3 linked regions of the Catalinimonas alkaloidigena genome follow. The protein of the gene in region 2 binds, or shares a complex with, the protein of the main gene of each other region. Links are inferred from orthologs where the notes say so. Each region holds a gene or a part of one and is shown on either strand. Other genes may lie near its edges. The genes, in order: accB, accD and BLR44_RS13050.

Region 1 (6,168 bases), on a different replicon or contig from region 2:
ACTTCAAACCGAAGTGAGGGCGACGTGGGATATGCCACGATGGACGGGGACACCTCCGGTAGCATTTCGCCCATTGCGGGGGTAGACAAGCACTTCATCAGCCGCTGGCTACGTTGGGCGGAAGAGAGGTTAGGTTACACGGGCCTGCACGATGTCAATTCCCTGACTCCGACGGCCGAATTGCGTCCACTGGAAAACTCCCAAACCGACGAAGGCGACCTGATGCCTTACCGCGTGTTGTACGAGATTGAGCGCCTGGCCATCCGCGACCGTCAGTCGCCTATACACGTGTACCGCAAGCTTGTGGAGGCCGAGCTGGAGCCACCCGCGCTGCTGCGCAGTCATGTCATTAAGTTTTTCCGGTTGTGGTCGCGGAATCAGTGGAAACGGGAACGATTGGCCCCGTCGTTTCACGTGGACGATTTCAGCGTCGATCCGCGCAGCTGGTGTCGGTTCCCCATCCTGTCCAGTGGATTTACGGAGGAACTCAAAGCCTTGGAGTTAGAGGAAGTTCCCGAGCTGATTACGGTTGCTGGGCGTCGAGCGGAATCCAGAACATAAAGCGATAGGAGGCGATGCGGTCATTGCCTTGGCGCGTGCCGTACGTACCCACGTTGTCCAGGTAGTCGCTCATGGCGTTGAACCAGCCTGCCTGAAATCCAACACCATAATAATTGGGAAACGTATACACCGCGCCGAGCGAAGTAGGCAGCATTAGGGTGACCACACCATAGTTTTCGTTCGGTGCGCGGGTGGCCGATTGATCCGCCAGGCGTTTCCCCTCCTGATCTTTGGGCGCGTAACGCAGCAGACCGGCGCCTTGCATCACATAGAGTTTGAAGTGCTCGCGGCTGATTACGTTGAGGCGTAGTGCGTACTGAGCCGCTACCAGCGACGTGGTAAACGACGTGTTGGGGTTGCGTTCCGCCGGGATGTCCTCAGTGAAACGGGGCTGTAAGCTCTGGCCCGTGATGCGCCCTACCGCGAGTTGCAGGCTGCCGTTTAGCCGCTTTTTCCGGTTAAAATGCAGGGCGGCGTGATACAGGGGCGTCCATTGCCGGTACGTCGCCGACAAATCTCCTTTATAGGCGTTCGCACTCAGGCCAACTTCCAGCCACCGGGTGGGTGCTTGGGCGTGCATGCCCATGACGATCATACACATCCCGCAGAGTGTCAGCCATTTTATCATACCACAAAAGATACTTATCCCGAGGGGAGCCTTCCAATTCGATGCAAGTTAATTCCTATTTGCGTGCAAAAACAAAAACCGATCCTGCGGGAAACAGAATCGGTTTCTAAGAAGATTGAGTAACAGGCTTTTATAAGCCTGAAAAATCGAAAGATTCCAGGAATGAGGTATCGAATTTACCAGAGCGGAACTTTTCGTTATCCATCAGGCGAATGTGAAATGGAATGGTCGTTTTCACGCCTTCGATGATGAACTCCTGCAGGGCCCGCTTCATCCGCACGATGGCTTCCTCCCGGGTCTGCGCACTTACGATCAGCTTGGCGATCATCGAATCGTAGTTCGGCGGAATGGTGTAACCCGCGTATACGTGCGAGTCAACCCGTACGCCGTGTCCACCCGGCAGATGCAGGTTGGTGATACGCCCGGGCGACGGACGGAACCCATGCCCCGGGTCTTCGGCGTTGATGCGGCACTCAATGGCGTGCATTTTCGGATAATAGTTCTTACCCGTGACCGGCGTACCGGCAGCGACCTTGATCTGCTCTTTGATCAGGTCAAAATCAGTTACTTCTTCGGTGACGGGGTGCTCTACCTGAATACGGGTATTCATCTCCATGAAGTAGAAATTGCCGTGTTTGTCCACCAGAAATTCGATGGTACCGGCACCTTCATAGTTAATGGACTCGGCCCCGCGTACGGCCGCTTCGCCCATCCGCTTCCGCAGATCGTCGTCCAGGATAGGAGAGGGCGTTTCTTCTACCAGCTTCTGGTGGCGGCGCTGAATGGAACAGTCCCGCTCGGAGAGGTGCGATACTTTGCCGTACTGATCACCCACCACCTGAATTTCTACGTGGCGTGGCTCTTCAATGTACTTCTCCAGGTAAACGCCGTCGTTGCCAAAAGCCGCACCCGCCTCGACGCGCGCGTCGCGCCAGGCTTTGTCAAATTCCTGGGCACTGCGGATCACCCGCATGCCCCGACCACCGCCGCCGGCCGTAGCTTTCAAAATGACCGGGAAGCCGATTTCTTCGGCAATACTTCGGCCTTCTTCCAGTGACTGCAACAGGCCCTCCGATCCAGGAATGGTCGGGACGCCCGCCCGCTTCATGGTATCCTTGGCCGAGGCTTTGTCGCCCATGGAGTTGATCATGTCGGGGCTCGGCCCGATGAATTTGATCTTATACTCCTGACAGACTTTGGAAAACTCCGCGTTTTCGGAGAGAAATCCGTAACCCGGATGAATGGCATCGGCGTTGGTGATCTCGGCCGCTGCGATAATATTGGGGATGTTCAGGTACGATTGGGCACTGACAGCGGGTCCGATGCACACGGCCTCGTCGGCGAATCGCACGTGCAGGCTATCCTTGTCGGCCGTTGAGTAAACCGCTACCGTTTTGATGCCCATCTCGCGGCAGGTCCGAATCACGCGCAGGGCGATCTCGCCGCGATTAGCAATCAAAATTTTCTTAAACATGGGGGAGAACTAGACGTGTGAAAAATCAGATCGGCTCAACCAGGAACAACGGCTGATCGTACTCCACCGGGGTGGCGTTTTCTACCAGCACCTTCACAATTCGTCCGGAAACTTCCGACTCGATTTCATTGAAGAGCTTCATGGCTTCGACAATGCAAAGGGCCTGGCCCGGCTTGATCTCGTCTCCCACGTTGACAAAAGGAGCCGAATCAGGGCTAGTCGACCGGTAGAACGTGCCGATCATGGGCGAGCGCACGGTGATGTGATTTGAAGCAGCAGGTTTCTCTGACGCCGCGGCTGCGGGCGACGGGGTGGCCGGCGTAGCGGGGGCAGCCGGGGCAGAAGCCGCGGCGGGTGCGGCGCTGGCTACCGGTGCTGCCTGCACGGGGGCGGCCGAAACCACAACGGGCTGCACATTCTTTTTGACGGACAGTTTGAACTGCTCAGTTTCGATGTTGACTTCATCGAGACCCGACTGTGCAATGAAACTAATGAGGTCTTGTATTTCTTTTGCTTTCATATACAGCTTATTTGACGCGCTCGTAGTAGGAACGAGTGCGGGTGTCTACACGAATCATCTCATCCTGGTCGATAAACAGAGGGACCTGAATCACGGCTCCGGTTTCCAGCGTCGCTGGTTTGGTGGTGTTGGTGGCCGTATCGCCACGTAAGCCTGGCTCGGTATAGGTTACCTGAAGCTCCACAAACGAAGGCAGTTCACAACTCAATACAGTTTCGGTTTCTGCATGAAACAGAATTTCGACTTCCTGACCATCTTTCAACAGATCGGGCTCGTTGATTTTCGATTCCTCCAGCGGAATCTGCTCGAACGTGTTGGTGTCCATGAAGTGATAGCCCAGGTCATCTTTGTACAGGAACTGATGAGGCCGTCGTTCGATGCGGGCGGTGGTAACTTTCACGCCTGAGTTAAACGTGTTGTCGATCACGCGTCCATTGGAAAGGCTCTTCAGTTTCGTACGCACAAAGGCGGCTCCTTTGCCGGGTTTCACGTGCTGAAACTCTACAATGGTATAAAGGTCGTTGTTAAACTCAATGGTCAAACCGTTCCGAAAGTCTGCGGTAGTAGCCATAGAAATAAGTTAGATTAAAGTAAGTCGGTCAGGAGGGCGTACCGTCGTAAGCCCACTTCAGGTAGATCGCTCCCCAGGTAAACCCGCCGCCAAAGGCCGCCAGCACCAGGTTATCACCTTTCTTCAGTTTGGATTCGTAATCCCATAAGCACAGGGGAATCGTGGCGTTGGTCGTGTTGCCATACCGCTGGATGTTGATCATCACCTTGTCCAGGCCCACGCCCATACGTTGCGCCGTAGCTTCGATGATGCGCTTGTTGGCTTGGTGAGGCACTAGCCACGCTACATCGTTACTGGTCAGGTGATTTTTCGACATGATTTCGGCGGCCACTTCTGCCATGTTGGTGACGGCAAATTTAAAAACGGTGGCTCCTTCCTGGTACACGTAGTGCTCGCGGGCCGCTACCGTTTCCTGCGAGGGCGGACGACGGCTACCACCGGCTTTCTGGTAGAGATGGGCAGCACCGGCCCCGTCGGAATGAAGAATGGCATCGAACAGACCGAATCCCTCCGTATCGGGCTCCAACAGCACCGCACCGGCCCCGTCACCGAAGATGACGCACGTGGTGCGGTCTTCGTAATCGACAATCGACGACATTTTATCGGCGCCGACCACAATCACTTTCTGATAGCGACCCGTTTCGATGAACTGCGCACCGGTCGCCAGCGAAAAGAGAAAGCCCGAACAGGCGGCTTGCACGTCGTAGCCAAACGCATGACGTGCACCCACCATGTCGGCAATGAGGTTGGCCGTAGCAGGAAAAACAAAGTCGGGGGTCGTTGTGGCGCATATGATCAGGTCAACTTCCTCAGGGGCCACGCCTGTTTTCTGGAGTAACTTGCTGACCGCTTCCGCGGCCATGTGAGAGGTGCCCTTTCCTTCTCCTTTTAAGATGCGTCGCTCTTTAATTCCGGTCCGGGTCGTGATCCATTCGTCGTTGGTGTCGACCATAGTCGACAACTCTTCGTTCGTCAGCACATACTCGGGGACGTATCCCTGGATGCCCCGAATTGCCGCTCGAATTTTAGTCATAAAAAAGCGTAAGTACGTACGAAAACCTAGTCTTCGCTAAGGGCTTTCTTGATTTTCAGGTGAATCTGAGCCTCGGCCATGCGGGCCGCCTGTAAGCACATGTTTTTGATGGCCATGGCAGATGAGACACCATGGCCGATCAGGACGTTTCCGTTCACGCCGATGATGGGACTGCCGCCTACAGCTTCGTAATTGAAATTACGGAAGAAATCCAGATCAACTTTGCCCTCCAGCTGCTCAAAGATATGGTGTTCTTCCAAGAGGTCGTAAAAATCCTCGGCCAATTTTAGAATCACGTTGCCCGTAAAGCCGTCACAGACAATTACATCGACTTTGTCGCGGAACAGATCACGGCCCTCGACGTTGCCCACGAAGTTGACGTGCCGGTTCAGTTTCAGCAATTGGTAAGCGGCCTGGGTCAGCAGCGTTCCTTTCTCTTCTTCCTCGCCCAGGTTGACCAGTGCCACCCGTGGGCGTTCGATGTTGAGTACGTGGCGCGCGTACAGCGAGCCGATGTGGCCGAATTGGGCCAGCACATCGGGTTTGACTTCGGCATTGGCACCTACGTCCAGGATAACCGCGTGGCCGCCGGTGATTTTGGGCGCAAAGCCTGCAATGGCGGGGCGGATGATGCCCTCAATGGCACGGATGCTGAAGATAGCACCCACGTGCATAGCACCCGTGTTGCCGGCGCTGCAAAAGGCCTGCACATCGCCGCGGCGCAAAAGGCCAAAACCTACTGCAATGCTGGATTCAGGTTTTTGGGTAAACGCTTTGGTCGGGTGTTCGCTCATCCGAATAACGTCGGGAGCGTGGCAAATGCTCAGCTTTCCGGCGCTCGGTTGGCGTCCGCCCAACTGATTTTCAATAACCGATTGTTGCCCGACCAAAACAACTTCCGAGCCCGAAGGTAACTCGTCAGCGGCCAGAAGCGCACCTTCTACTGTGGCTTCTGGAGCAAAGTCGCCGCCCATGGCGTCGAGGGCAATTTTTATCATATTCTGTTTGAACGCAGTGGGTGTTGCGGGCACGGCTACTGATGCGCCCGCAACGTACCATTAGATTGACAGCGGGAACTTAAGTAGAAGATTAATAATCTTCCCGGCCTTTCATCACTTTTCTGCCTCTGTACATGCCGGTTTCCAAGTTTACCCGGTGCATTTGCGTCGTTTCGCCAGTCGTAGGATCGGTGAACAACGTCGGTTCGCTCAGTTTGTAGTGCGTTCTGCGCTTGTCACGGCGCGTTTTCGAAATTTTTCTCTTAGGATGTGCCATAATCCGATATTAATAAAAGGGAAGACTGCTCGTCTTCCGGGGTTTACAATGTATGTTTAATTCAAATTTTCTCGGTCTCGCAGCGCCCGCAGTGCGTCCCACCGCG
Region 2 (6,354 bases):
GTCGAACAGATCGTACACCAGTTCGCAGGTAGCCGAGGCTTTGTTGTTCCACAACACAAAGTCGGCAAACTCTTCGGGTTCCAGGTGATGGTCGATCTGCACAATGGTTGCCTGGGCCGCGCGGAGCAGGGGCTCGAGATCTTGGGTGCGGGCTAAGCTGGAAAAGTCAAGGCAGAAAATAATGTCTGCTTCGTTGACGAGGCCTTCCACTTGCTCGTGGTTGGTCGCGGCGTCGTACACAATCACCTCCTCGTTGCCCTGCATCCAGTGAAGGAAACGCGGGTAATCGGAAGAGGTAATGACCTGTACGTCGTGGTATTTTTTCTTCAGGAAGTTAGCCAGCGCCAGCGACGATCCGAGAGCATCAGCGTCCGGCTTGTGGTGGGTCGTAATGACCACCCGCTTCGGCGCGCTGATCAGCGCCCTGAAAGCTTCGAAGTTTCGCATGTAGTGTATTAATCGCCTCCGGTAAGAAAACCTCCGTTTAGGGGATTGACAAAAGACAAAATTGCGGATTATTTCACGGAAAAGCAAAGTGTCGCCCGCTTCGCCCCGAACTCGCACCTGATGCTTAGATTTTGAGCGCTCATGGAAACGATTGGGGTACTGGTCCCTTTTCTTGACGTTATTTTACTCCTAAGCGGCATGTAAGTTTTAGCATCTCCAGGTTACGAACTTGTTACCCATTAGTATAATAACAGGCAATCGATGTGTAAAAGTATGTGGATAACCTCTCTTATTCAGGGAGTTATCCACAGGTTGGGTTTTTGTTAAGCTACAATGAAGTCAGTTTTACCTGTACCTTTTGCTATGTTAAGCGAAAGTTATCCTGGAAAAAAGGAAGCAAACTGAGGGTCTAACCCCAAGGATCGAATTGAACTTTGACGTTATTATTTCCGCCAGGCCTTTTCCCAGAAGTAAAAAGCGGGCCGTTCGGCCAGCGGTGGTGGCAGGGGTTCGGATACGTAGCGGATGTTCTCGACGGTGTAAAATGCGTTGGGATTGAAACGACGGATGATTTCCGTCAGCTCGCCCAGTTGCTTGCGGTTGACGACCGCAAAAATCAGGCTGACTGCCCCGCGACTGCCCTCGGCCGCTACGGTCGTCAGGCGGTATCCCGACTCCTGCATCTGTTTAATCAGGGCATCGGCGTCGCGCTGGGTAATGACCCGGACAATGACGTTGCCCAGGGCAAGGCGTTCTTCGATGGACATGCCCACCAGAATGCCGGTGGCAAATCCGCCCGCATACGCCACGTAAGACGCAATGCTGCTGACGTTCTGCAAGATCTGGCTGATGGCGATGAGCCAGATCAGCGCTTCGCAAAACCCCAGCACCGGGGCTAGTCCTTTGCGGCCCGCCATCATGAACATGATGCGGATGGTAGAGACGGAAACATCGCCGATGCGCGCCAGAAAGATGAACATCGGGACAAGCACCCAGTGAAACAGATCCGGATCGATGCCGAGCGTTTCGGCAATTGAACTTTGCATTCCTAAATCAGTTGACGAAGTGCAAAGGTAAGAAGCGTACCTACATGACCCGGTCGAATACCTCGTCGATTTTGCTGACGGCGTGCACCCGAATCGGAAATTGGTCCAGGTTAAGACCTTTGGTGCTGTAACGCGATATGAAGATTTCCTTGAAACCGAGCTTGGCCGCTTCGCGGATGCGGTTTTCGACGCGCGAGACGGCCCGCACTTCTCCCCCCAAACCCACCTCGCCGGCAAAGCAGGTGCTTCCCGAGACTTCACGATCCTCGTACGAGGAGATGATGGACGTGCAGACGGCCAGGTCAATGGCTGGGTCTTCTACCTTCAGTCCCCCTGCGATGTTCAGAAATACGTCCTGAACGCCCAGACGGAAGCCGCCGCGCTTTTCCAGCACGGCCAGCAGCATTTGCAGTCGTTTGTTGTCGAAGCCGGTAGAAGAACGCTGCGGCGTTCCGTAGGTGGCGGCGCTGACGAGCGACTGGATTTCGATCAGCAGCGGGCGGTTGCCTTCCAGCATAGCGCCGATGGTGACGCCGCTCAGGTCTTCTTCACGTTGGGTGATCAGAATCTCGGAGGGGTTGTTGACCTGCCGCAGGCCGTCGCTGACCATCTCGTAAATGCCCAGTTCGGACGTAGAGCCAAATCGGTTTTTGGTGGTGCGTAAAATGCGGTAGCTGCCGTGCCGCTCACCTTCGAACTGCAACACGGTGTCGACCATGTGTTCCAGCACTTTCGGGCCAGCCAGACTGCCTTCCTTGTTGATGTGGCCGATCAGAAATACCGGTACTCCTGTCTCCTTGGCGAACTTCATCAGCTCGGCGGTGCATTCGCGCACCTGCGATACGCTCCCCGCGCCCGATTCCACCAGGCTGGACTGCAACGTCTGGATCGAGTCGATTACCATCAGGTCCGGCTTCAGGGCGTCGGCCTGCTGGAAAATGTTTTGCGTAGCCGTCTCGGTCAGAATGTAACATTCGTCGCCGGACGGGGCAATGCGCTCCGCCCGCATCTTGATCTGTTGCTCGCTTTCCTCGCCCGAGACATACAAAACCTTTTTTCCTTGCAGACTCACGGCGATTTGCAGCATTAGCGTCGATTTGCCGATGCCCGGCTCCCCGCCGATCAGCACCAGCGAGCCGGGCACGATGCCGCCGCCCAACACACGGTTCAATTCCTGGTCGTACGTGGCGGTGCGGTGCTCCTGCTGATACGTGATGTCGCGGATGGCCCGGGGCTTGGCCGCTACCGTGCGGTCAGGCTTACCGGCGGGGCGCCAGTTGCCTTTCTCTTCTTTCTGGACTACCTCTTCCACGTAGGTATTCCACTCTCCGCAGGCGGGACAACGGCCCAACCACTTGGGCGACTGTGCGCCACAGTTTTGACAAAAATAGACGGTCTTGGCTTTGGCCATCCGGGATAAAAGCGTTTTTAGAATGACAGAACAGGAGCAGACGGCTGATGACCAGAACTGCGGACATCGGCCGTCCGAAGGACGCATTGGCCCTGTTGGTTGTAACAAAAAAAACGCTCCGAAAAATCCGGAGCGTTGGTAAGTTCTTGAGGAAAGTTAGCGCAACATGTGGAATAGCGTTGCGAGCCGATCTTTCATTTCTTTACGATGGACGATAAAGTCCAGGAAGCCGTGTTCTAATACAAATTCGGCGCTTTGGAAACCGGCCGGCAGGTCTTTACCGATGGTTTCGCGAATCACACGCGGCCCGGCAAAGCCAATCAGCGCGTTGGGTTCGGCGATATTGAAATCGCCCAGCATGGCAAACGAAGCGGTAACCCCACCGGTAGTAGGATCGGTCAGCAACGATACATAAGGCAGTTTGGCTTCGTGCAGCAGCGCCAGCTTGGCCGAGGTTTTGGCCATTTGCATCAGCGAGTAACCAGCTTCCATCATCCGCGCACCACCCGACTTAGAAATCATCAGGAAAGGCACTTTGCGCTCCAGTGCGCAGTCGATCGCGCGGGCGATCTTCTCGCCAACCACGGAACCCATCGAGCCACCGATGAACTGAAAGTCCATACAGCCGATCACGATGTCGATGCCCGACATTTTGCCGTAGCCCGTCCGCACAGCATCTTTCAGCCCTTTCTTCTGCTGGGCAGTTGCAATGCGTTCCGGATAAGGCTTGGAGTCGACGAAGTGCAGCGGATCGGCCGACGACAGTTCGGCGCTCAGTTCCTCGAACTGATTCTGATCGAACAGCAGTTCGAAGTATTCGGCCGAGCCGATCTGGGTGTGGTAACTACAGTTGTGGCACGTCCAGGCGTTTTCCTTGTGGGCCTGGGCCAGCATCACCGTTTTGCAGGAAGGGCATTTGTACCAAAGACCGTCGGGAGCTTCTTTTTTGTGCTCCGTGGGAGTGACAATCCCTTTCTCCTTTCTTACAAACCAACTCATAGTAAGGGTGAATGGTAAACAACCGACCGAATCGTCGGTGAATTACCGCCAAAGGTACACTTATTTTACTTCTTCGTAATCGACGTAATCGCCTCCCTGGAAAGAGTCGGGTTTTTGTCGCTGCCGCGCTTCGTCCGGAATGTAATCAATGCGGATGTCGCCTTCCGGACGGCTTTGGGGCGGGGGGGGCGTCTGGCCCCGGCGTGTATACGTGCGCTGATAGGTATGAGCCTGCGAGCGGTCGACCGGGCGCTGGCCCGTCAGCCGGGCTACCATCCGGACAACGTAGCCGCTCAGCACGTAAAACATGTATAAGAAGAAAAGAAAGAGAATGACGGTCTTTAGCACGATAATTCAGAGTTTAACGGGAACGTAAGTACCTATCCAAACCAACTACCCGGTAAGATACCGGTTTCGCTTCGGTCTGCGAAGTCGAAAACGTACCAATGGTTACCTACCGGGAACAGCGGAAGGGAAGCCTGCGACGTCTGACGCCCTCGGCTACCCTTCTGCTGCACAGTATAGTTTTATGTATTAACGGCTTAAGTACAAGTTCCGTTCGGCGTAGACCTTCACAAAAAAGTCATCCTCCAGATTTTCGATGAAGTAGATGGCCTCTCCGGTCGATTTCATCTCCGGCCCCAGTTCTTTGTTCACGTTCTTGAATTTGTTGAACGAGAAGACGGGGATCTTGATGGCGTACCCGTCCAGGTGAGGCTGGAAGTTGAAATCTTTCAGCTTGGCTTCACCCAACATGATTTTCGCCGCGTAGTTGACGTAGTTTTCGCCGTAGGCTTTGCAGATAAACGGCACCGTCCGCGAGGCGCGTGGGTTCGCTTCGATCACGTACACCACTTCGTCTTTGATGGCGAACTGAATATTGAGCAACCCGACCGTGTTCATTGCCAGTGCAATGCGACGCGTGTAGTCACGGATCTGGTTCAGCACGTTCTCGCTCAGGTCGAAGGCCGGCAGCACCGCGTACGAGTCGCCGGAGTGGATGCCCGCCGGTTCGATGTGCTCCATGATGCCGATGATGTAAACATCTTCTCCGTCGCTGATGGCATCGGCTTCCGCCTCGATGGCGTTTTCCAGGAAGTGGTCGAGCAGGATTTTGTTGTCGGGCAGATCGCGCAGGATGTCGATTACGTGGTGCTCCAGTTCCTGCTTGTTGATGACGATCTTCATGCTCTGTCCACCCAGTACGTATGAGGGACGCACCAGAAGCGGGAAGCCCAGTTCGTCGGCCAGATCGAGGGCACGTTCAGCGTCTTCGATCACCCCGAATTTGGGATAAGGAATGCCGTTGTCGCGCAACAAGGACGAGAAGCTACCGCGGTCTTCGGCCAGATCGAGGGCTTCGAAGCTGGTTCCGAAAATCTTGATGCCGTAGCGATTCAGTTTTTCGGCCAGTTTCAGGGCCGTCTGTCCGCCCAGCTGTACAATAACGCCTTCGGGCTTCTCGTGCAGGATGATGTCGTAGATGTGCTCCCAGAACACCGGCTCGAAGTACAGCTTGTCGGCCACGTCGAAGTCGGTCGAAACCGTTTCGGGGTTGCAGTTGATCATGATGGTTTCGTAGCCGAGTTCTTTCGCGGCCAGCACCCCGTGCACACACGAATAGTCGAACTCGATGCCCTGCCCGATGCGGTTAGGGCCTGAGCCCAGCACGATGACCTTTTTCCGATCCGAAACCGCCGACTCGTTTTCATCGGCGAAGGTGGAGTAGTAATACGGTGTTTTGGCTTCGAACTCGGCGGCGCAGGTGTCCACCAGTTTGTAGACCCGGCGAATGCCGATATCGTTACGTTTCTTATAAACCTCGCTTTCGAGGCAACGCAACAGGTGCGCAATCTGCCGGTCGGCATAGCCTTTTTGCTTGGCTTCCATCAACAGCTCTTTCGGCAGGGTGTCGAGCGTGAAGTGCTCTATCTCCCGCTCCAGCGCAATCAGCTCTTCGATCTGAGTCAGGAACCAGCGGTCGATTTTGGTCAGTTCCTGGATCGTCTTCATCGGAATGCCCAGCTTGATGGCATCGTAGATGTGGAAGAGCCGGTTCCAGCTCGGGTGCTTCAGGCTGTAGAGAATCTTGTCCTGATCGCGCAGTTCGCGTCCGTCGGCACCCAGGCCGTTGCGCTTGATTTCCAGCGACTGACAGGCCTTTTGTAGAGCTTCCTGGAAGTTCTTCCCGATGCCCATTACTTCGCCTACCGAACGCATCTGCAGACCGAGTTCGCGGTCGGCGCCGACAAATTTGTCGAAGTTCCAGCGCGGAATCTTCACGATGACGTAGTCGAGCGCAGGCTCGAAGAAGGCCGACGTGGTTTTGGTGATCTGGTTTTTCAGTTCGTCCAGGTTGTAGCCGATGGCGAGCTTCGCCGCCACTTTGGCGATGGGGTACCCCGTCGCCTTGGAGGCCAGTGCCGACGAGCGCGATACCCGGGGGTTGAT
Region 3 (6,323 bases), on a different replicon or contig from region 2:
CCTGGGAAAGCGGGTCGCACCATTTGCAGGTCGAAGTAGACCCCGACGGCGGTACGAACTACATCGCCATGGGCGTAAATCCCCTCGTCTCGGTGCCTTATGCCCTCTATGCACAAGACGTCGCCAACAAGGACGACGCCGACGCCGACCCGACCAACGAACTCCAGACGCTGACGTTGCGCAACGATACGCTCTTTCTGAGCGACGGGAGTGCCGTCAAGCTGGCCGACAACAGCGCCACGAACGAACTGTTGCAAAGCGCGCGACTGAACGGTAAAACCCTCGAGCTTGTCGACGCGGGTGGTACCCAAACCATCGACCTGAGTGGCTTGGTAACGGGCCTGGAAGATGCGGACGCCGATCCAACCAACGAATTGCTGACCGGCGCTCAGTTGAACGGCACCAAGCTGGAACTGACCGACAACGGCGGCAAGAAAACTGTCGAACTCGCATCGCTGAAAAACGACGCGGACGCCGATCCCGGCAACGAACTGATCGAAGAAGTAAAGCTGACGGGCACCAAGTTGCAGATCATCGATGCGGGCGGCACCAAAACGGTAGAACTCGCGTCGCTGCAAGACGGCGTAAACGACGCGGATGCCGATCCTAACAACGAGCTGTTGACTAATGCTGTGCTGAACGGCACCAAGCTGGAATTGACGGACCGTGGCGGGAAGAAAACCGTTGAACTTGCGTCGCTGAAAGACGGCGTAAACGATGCCGACGCCGACCCCAACAACGAGTTGATTACCGACTTTTCGATGACGGGCACTACGCTGACCATCAAAGATCGGGGGGGCAACAAATCGGTGAGTCTGGCAGGATTGATAAACGATGCCGACGCCGACGCTACCAACGAATTGTTGACCAGCGCGACGTTGGACGGGATGGACCTGAAGCTGACCGATGCCGGTGGCACCAAAACGGTGGACCTGTCCAGCCTGAAAAACGACGCCGATGCCGACGCTACTAATGAATTGCTGAGCAATGCGCAATTGAGTGGAACAGAGCTGCAATTGACCGATGCGGGCGGTACCAAAACCGTCGATCTGGCCAGCTTGGTGGACGACATTGACGCCGATACAACGAACGAACTATTGACCAGCGCGACGTTGGACGGTATGGACCTGAAACTGACCGACGCGGGCGGCACCAAAACGGTGGACCTGTCCAGCCTGAAAAACGACGCCGATGCCGACGCTACCAACGAACTGATTCTGGGCCTGGGCCTGGTCGGCACCAAGTTGCAGGTTGTAGAGCCCGACAATACGCAGGAAATCGATCTGGCACCGCTTCTGGCCGACACCAGTTGGGCCCTGACGGGTAATGACGTAAATACGGGCGAATTCATCGGTTCGAAAAATGCGGCCGATCTGGTTTTCAAAACCGATAACACCGAACGCATGGTGCTGTCGGCAGCAGGCCGGTTGGGCATTGGTTATACGTCGGCCGCCATGCCGGACTCAAACCACGTTTCGGTGGGAGAGGCCACCGGCGATGCGCACGCTGCGGTAGCGGGCTACGCCAGCGGTAAGGCCATCGGGCTGCTTGGCATCAACCGGGGCGACGGGGCAGCGGTGTTGGGACAAGGCGCGCGGGGAGTCGTGGGGCAACAGACCCGCACCAACGCCGGCGATGCCGCTGTCTTTGCCAACGGCGAACTGCTTTCGTCCGGCACGCAGGGCATTGTCATGGATCATCCGGCCGACCCTACGGGCCAAATGCTGCGTCATTTTGCTCTGCAATCGAACGAAGTGCTGCACGTATACCGGGGACGCGCTACGCTGGACGGCAGCGGTTCGCTGACCGTAACCCTGCCGGCCTACTTCGCCGACATCAACGGATTAACGTACACCTATCACCTGACGCCCATCGGCAAGCACGTCGATCTTTACGTCCAGACGGAAGTGAGCGGCAACACCTTTGAGATCGGGGGCGGTACCCTGGCCGACGCGGGTACGGTTGTTTCCTGGGTCATTTACGTGGATCGTGACGACGCCTACCTGCAGGCATATCCGCAGCAAAAACAGGCAGAAGTCTCAAAAACAGCAGGTGATGCGGGCAAGTACCTGCAACCCGCCCTCTACGGTGCGCCCGCTTCCGGCGGCATTTTCCCACAGCGCTAAATGTTCATCCGTATAAAGCTACCCGTTCCTCTAATTTTGAGAGGAACGGGTTTTTACTTTTTAGAGTATGTTATGTTGTATAAAAAGCTCCGTAACATTTTTTTAACATTGTGCCCGATACTCTTTACTTTTACATCCGGGCGGCGTTCCGCCCAAGCCTGACACTAGCCTATCCGTAATGCTGTTAGATTTTGAAAAGCCGATCGTGGAGTTGGAGTCTAAGCTGGCCGATATGAAGCGCCTGGCGGACGAAAACGGAGTTGACGTAAGCGAAGCGGTGCGAACGCTGGAAGAGCGGATCAACCAACTAAAACGCAACACTTACACCAATTTGACGCGCTGGCAGCGCGTACAATTGTCGCGTCACCCGGACCGACCCTATACCCTGGATTACATCGAAGCCATTGCCGATCGGTTCATCGAACTGCACGGCGACCGTACGGTAGGCGACGACAAAGCCATGGTCGGGGGCCTGGCCGACATCGAAGGACAAACCGTAATGGTGATCGGCCATCAGAAAGGGCACAACACCAAACAACGCCAGTACCGCAACTTCGGCATGGCGAACCCGGAAGGATACCGGAAGGCCCTCCGCCTCATGAAAATGGCGGAAAAGTTCAACAAGCCGATCGTTACGTTTATCGATACCCCCGGCGCTTATCCGGGTGTAGAGGCTGAAGAACGTGGCCAGGGTGAAGCCATCGCCCGTAACCTGCGGGAAATGTTCATGCTGCGCGTGCCCGTGATTTGCATCGTGATTGGCGAAGGTGCCTCGGGTGGTGCCTTGGGCATTGCTATTGGCGACCGCGTATTCATGTTGGAAAACACTTGGTATTCTGTCATTTCGCCCGAAAACTGCTCGACCATTCTGTGGAGGAGCTGGGAATACAAAGAGCAAGCGGCCGAAACGATGAAACTGACAGCCAGCGACATGCTGGAATTCGGTTTGATCGACGGCATTCTGGACGAACCTCTTGGCGGCGCGCACACCGATCCGGTGTTGATGAAAACCGTGGTGAAAGAGGCTATTCTCCAGCAGATCGAAGAGCTATCGCAGATTCCGACGGATGAGCTGATCCACCAGCGCATCGAAAAATTCACCCACATGGGCGTTGTCCTGGAATCGGCTCCGAAAGTGACCGGCTCTTAATCGAAGAAATACACTTCCTCAGTAAACCACCGTCTGCCTAAGATTGGTGGTTTTTTTATGCCTCCTTGCCCGGAAGCCTACGTCATCGCGATTCGATCCCCTAAACTTCTTATCTTTCGGAACAGGAAGGGGTGGCGAAAGAGCGCATTGCTTTAAGTCGAGTGATACTTGTTAATAATAGTACTCAAAAAGTAACAATTCTGATGTTAAATAGTTACTTTTTAAGGCCAGCGTCAATACACAAAAAAGTGATTTCGTTCGTTTTATAAGCGGAGACGAGCGCAGATCAAACCAACAACCTGGATCGTTTTTTGAGGCATGATCCCCCTGAAGCGCCTCCCCGAATTGTAGGTAGCGTACGTAAAAAACCACGCAGTGGGGAGATCAGGCGCAAAATTAGTGTAGCACCAAACACCATTGTATGAAGATTGGCATTGCTTTGTCAGGCGGAGGAGCGCGGGGAATCGCTCATCTGGGCGTCCTGAAAGCGCTGGAGGAAAATGGCATTCGCCCCCACATGATCACCGGTACCAGCGCGGGTGCTTTGGCCGGTGCCTTTTATGCTGCAGGTCTGAGCCCCGAACAGATTCTGAGCATCATTACGCAAACGTCGTTTCTGCGCGCGCTCCGACCGGCCACCAACTTGCGCGGCTTGTTGAGAATTGACCTGATTCAGGCGGTTTTTCGTCGGCAGATGCCGGTGGATACGTTCGAAGAGCTGAACACAAAACTGATCGTCGCCACGACCGACCTTACCTACGGGGAGCTGGTCTACTTTTCGTCGGGAGAGTTGCTACGCCCGGTGACGGCCTCTACCTGCATTCCCGGGCTTTTCGCGCCCATCGAAATCAACGGCCATTGCCTGATCGACGGCGGTGTGTTGAACAATATGCCCGTCGAACCTCTGGTCGGTCACAGCGATTTTATCATCGGCGTGCATACCAACTGTTACCCGGAGCGCCCCGAGATCCGGTCGTTACGCTCCACCATGGAACGGGCGTTTCAACTGGCGATCAACGACAATGTGCGCGAGCGGATTCCCTTGTGTAATTTATTCATCGAACCGCCTGAGCTCTCGAAGTTTACAATTTTCGATCTGAAACGGGCGCAGGAAATCTTCGACATCGGCTACGAGTACACCAAAAGCCTGCCTGCCCTCGAAATGATTGGCCGCCGACTGGCGTCGTAAGTTCTTAGTAAAGTAGAAAACCCGATGCGTCGTCTCTTTCGAGCGGCGCATTTTTGTCGTATCGCATGCGTATTACCTGTACCTACCTTCCGTATCAACTGCGTTTCCGCTTCGAGGCGGGCACTTCGCGGGGAGTTCTCACCGAGAAGAAAACGTGGTTGATCCGCCTTACGGTCGAGGCGTTTCCCGGCCGCGAAGGCTGGGGCGAATGCGGTCCCCTGCGCGGGTTAAGCCCTGACGACCGTCCCGATTTCGAAGCGCGGTTGCATGAGATCTGCCAGAACCTCAGCGCGGTGACGTACGATCCGAACAACGAGGCCGCCCTGTTGGATGCCCTGGTACCGTCCGAATTTCCATCGATTCGCTTTGGTCTGGAGTCGGCGCTGGCCGATTGGCGGAACGGAGGAGTACGCCGGATCTTCGACAATGCCTTCAGCCGGGGTGACGCGGGGCTGCCCATCAACGGGTTGATCTGGATGGGGAGTGCGGCGTTTATGCGGGAACAAATGGAACAGAAGCTGGCGTCGGGGTACAACTGCCTGAAAATGAAAATCGGTGCGATCGATTTCGAGGCGGAATGTGCGTTGCTGGAAGAAATCCGGAAAAACTATTCGCCCGATCAGATTACCCTGCGCGTAGATGCCAACGGGGCCTTTGCACCCGACCAGGCACTGGCGCGACTGCAACGGTTGGCACAGTATGAGCTGCACTCGATCGAACAGCCCATCCGCGCCGGCCAAGTAGCTGAAATGGCGAAGCTCTGCGCCGAAACGCCGCTGCCCATCGCGCTTGATGAAGAACTGATCGGCGTTTACGGTCGTGAGGCAAAAGCGCGGCTGCTGGACCAGGTTCGCCCGCAATACGTCATCCTGAAACCTACTTTGGTGGGGGGCTTCCGGGCCTGCCGGGAGTGGATCGAACTGGCCGAAGCACGACAAATCGGCTGGTGGATTACGTCGGCGCTGGAATCGAACATCGGTCTGAACGCCATTGCCCAGTTTACGGACGAATACGACATTCATCTGCCCCAGGGTCTGGGTACCGGGCAACTCTACCACAACAACGTGCAAGCCCCGCTGACCATCCTCCAGGGATTTTTGCATTATGATCCGCAGGGTACGTGGCAGTTCCCCACGGCCGGGCCCATGCCTCCTGCCTGATCGGCACGCCATTCCATTGACGGTCCCCCGGATTTTCAGTAGATTGCTTCGATCATCCTACTTTTAAACACAGATTATTTTGGAAAGACGAGAAGCCCTGCGCCGGGTGACTTACCTGATGGGAGGCACCCTTTCCGCTCCGGCCCTGACGTATCTGCTGAGCGGGTGCGATCCCAAAAAGAGCACGGAGACCGCGGAACAAGCTGAAGAAGGTTTTCTGAACGACCAACAGCAGGCCATTGTGGCCGAAACCGCCGAACTGATTATCCCCACCACCAGCACGCCCGGTGCCAAAGCCGCAGGCGTTCCGGCGTTTATCGTCATGATGCTGGAAGAGTGCTATCCACAGGCGGACCGCGATAGCTTCAAAGCTGGCCTGAAAGACATGGAAAAGCGCAGCAAGGACAAATTCGACAAAGAGTTTATGGAGGCGACTCCTGAACAACAAGCCGAAGTGCTGAAAGAAATGGCGGCTGCGTCAGTACAGGAAGCCACGCCCGGGGCAGCAGAAGGAACCGAAGACCAGGGGCGTCCTTTCTTCCGCCTGATGAAAGAACTAACGTTGCTGGGATATTTTACCTCCGAAATCGGGGCGACGCAGGCGTTGGCCTACGTGCCGGTGCCGGGGCGCTTCGACGGCTGCATGCCGATGGAAGAAGGTCAGAAAACCTGGGCACTGTAACTTACTTACGCTTCGC

The links.
Region 1: the proteins of accD (region 2) and accB are in contact, whole or in part, in a solved structure (PDB 8UXZ), measured with the Escherichia coli proteins. The link is inferred for Catalinimonas alkaloidigena from one-to-one orthologs.
Region 3: the proteins of accD (region 2) and BLR44_RS13050 are in contact, whole or in part, in a solved structure (PDB 8UXZ), measured with the Escherichia coli proteins. The link is inferred for Catalinimonas alkaloidigena from one-to-one orthologs.

The regions. Positions count from the first base shown.
Region 1 is NZ_FNFO01000001.1:66,159-72,326, forward strand. What follows is about bases 1,437-4,216. They hold accB (acetyl-CoA carboxylase biotin carboxyl carrier protein), read right to left. Parts: upstream 3,184-4,216; coding sequence 2,689-3,183; downstream 1,437-2,688. Other genes in these bases: accC (acetyl-CoA carboxylase biotin carboxylase subunit), read right to left, coding at 1,437-2,663; efp (elongation factor P), read right to left, coding at 3,191-3,754; BLR44_RS00320 (beta-ketoacyl-ACP synthase III), read right to left, coding at 3,783-4,216. Outside these bases: BLR44_RS00295 (nitrilase-related carbon-nitrogen hydrolase), read left to right, coding at 1-561; BLR44_RS00300 (hypothetical protein), read right to left, coding at 524-1,189; more of accC, read right to left, coding at 1,320-1,436; more of BLR44_RS00320, read right to left, coding at 4,217-4,787; phosphate acyltransferase PlsX, read right to left, coding at 4,814-5,782; rpmF (50S ribosomal protein L32), read right to left, coding at 5,877-6,062; BLR44_RS00335 (YceD family protein), read right to left, coding at 6,119-6,168. UniProt on the Escherichia coli protein: This protein is a component of the acetyl coenzyme A carboxylase complex; first, biotin carboxylase catalyzes the carboxylation of the carrier protein and then the transcarboxylase transfers the carboxyl group to form malonyl-CoA.
Region 2 is NZ_FNFO01000003.1:255,067-261,420, reverse strand. The notes cover bases 1,983-4,948. They hold accD (acetyl-CoA carboxylase, carboxyltransferase subunit beta), read right to left. Parts: upstream 3,904-4,948; coding sequence 3,061-3,903; downstream 1,983-3,060. Other genes in these bases: carB (carbamoyl-phosphate synthase large subunit), read right to left, coding at 4,438-4,948; BLR44_RS08180 (DUF4834 family protein), read right to left, coding at 3,964-4,251; radA (DNA repair protein RadA), read right to left, coding at 1,983-2,904. In the rest of the region: BLR44_RS08200 (DHH family phosphoesterase), read right to left, coding at 1-447; BLR44_RS08195 (DUF2179 domain-containing protein), read right to left, coding at 891-1,493; more of radA, read right to left, coding at 1,534-1,982; more of carB, read right to left, coding at 4,949-6,354.
Region 3 is NZ_FNFO01000004.1:521,465-527,787, reverse strand. Bases 1,356-4,290 are described here. They hold BLR44_RS13050 (acetyl-CoA carboxylase carboxyltransferase subunit alpha), read left to right. Parts: upstream 1,356-2,304; coding sequence 2,305-3,276; downstream 3,277-4,290. Other genes in these bases: BLR44_RS13045 (patatin-like phospholipase family protein), read left to right, coding at 3,698-4,290; BLR44_RS13055 (hypothetical protein), read left to right, coding at 1,356-2,126. Outside these bases: more of BLR44_RS13055, read left to right, coding at 1-1,355; more of BLR44_RS13045, read left to right, coding at 4,291-4,465; BLR44_RS13040 (o-succinylbenzoate synthase), read left to right, coding at 4,531-5,625; BLR44_RS13035 (gluconate 2-dehydrogenase subunit 3 family protein), read left to right, coding at 5,705-6,307. UniProt on the Escherichia coli protein: Component of the acetyl coenzyme A carboxylase (ACC) complex. First, biotin carboxylase catalyzes the carboxylation of biotin on its carrier protein (BCCP) and then the CO(2) group is transferred by the carboxyltransferase to acetyl-CoA to form malonyl-CoA.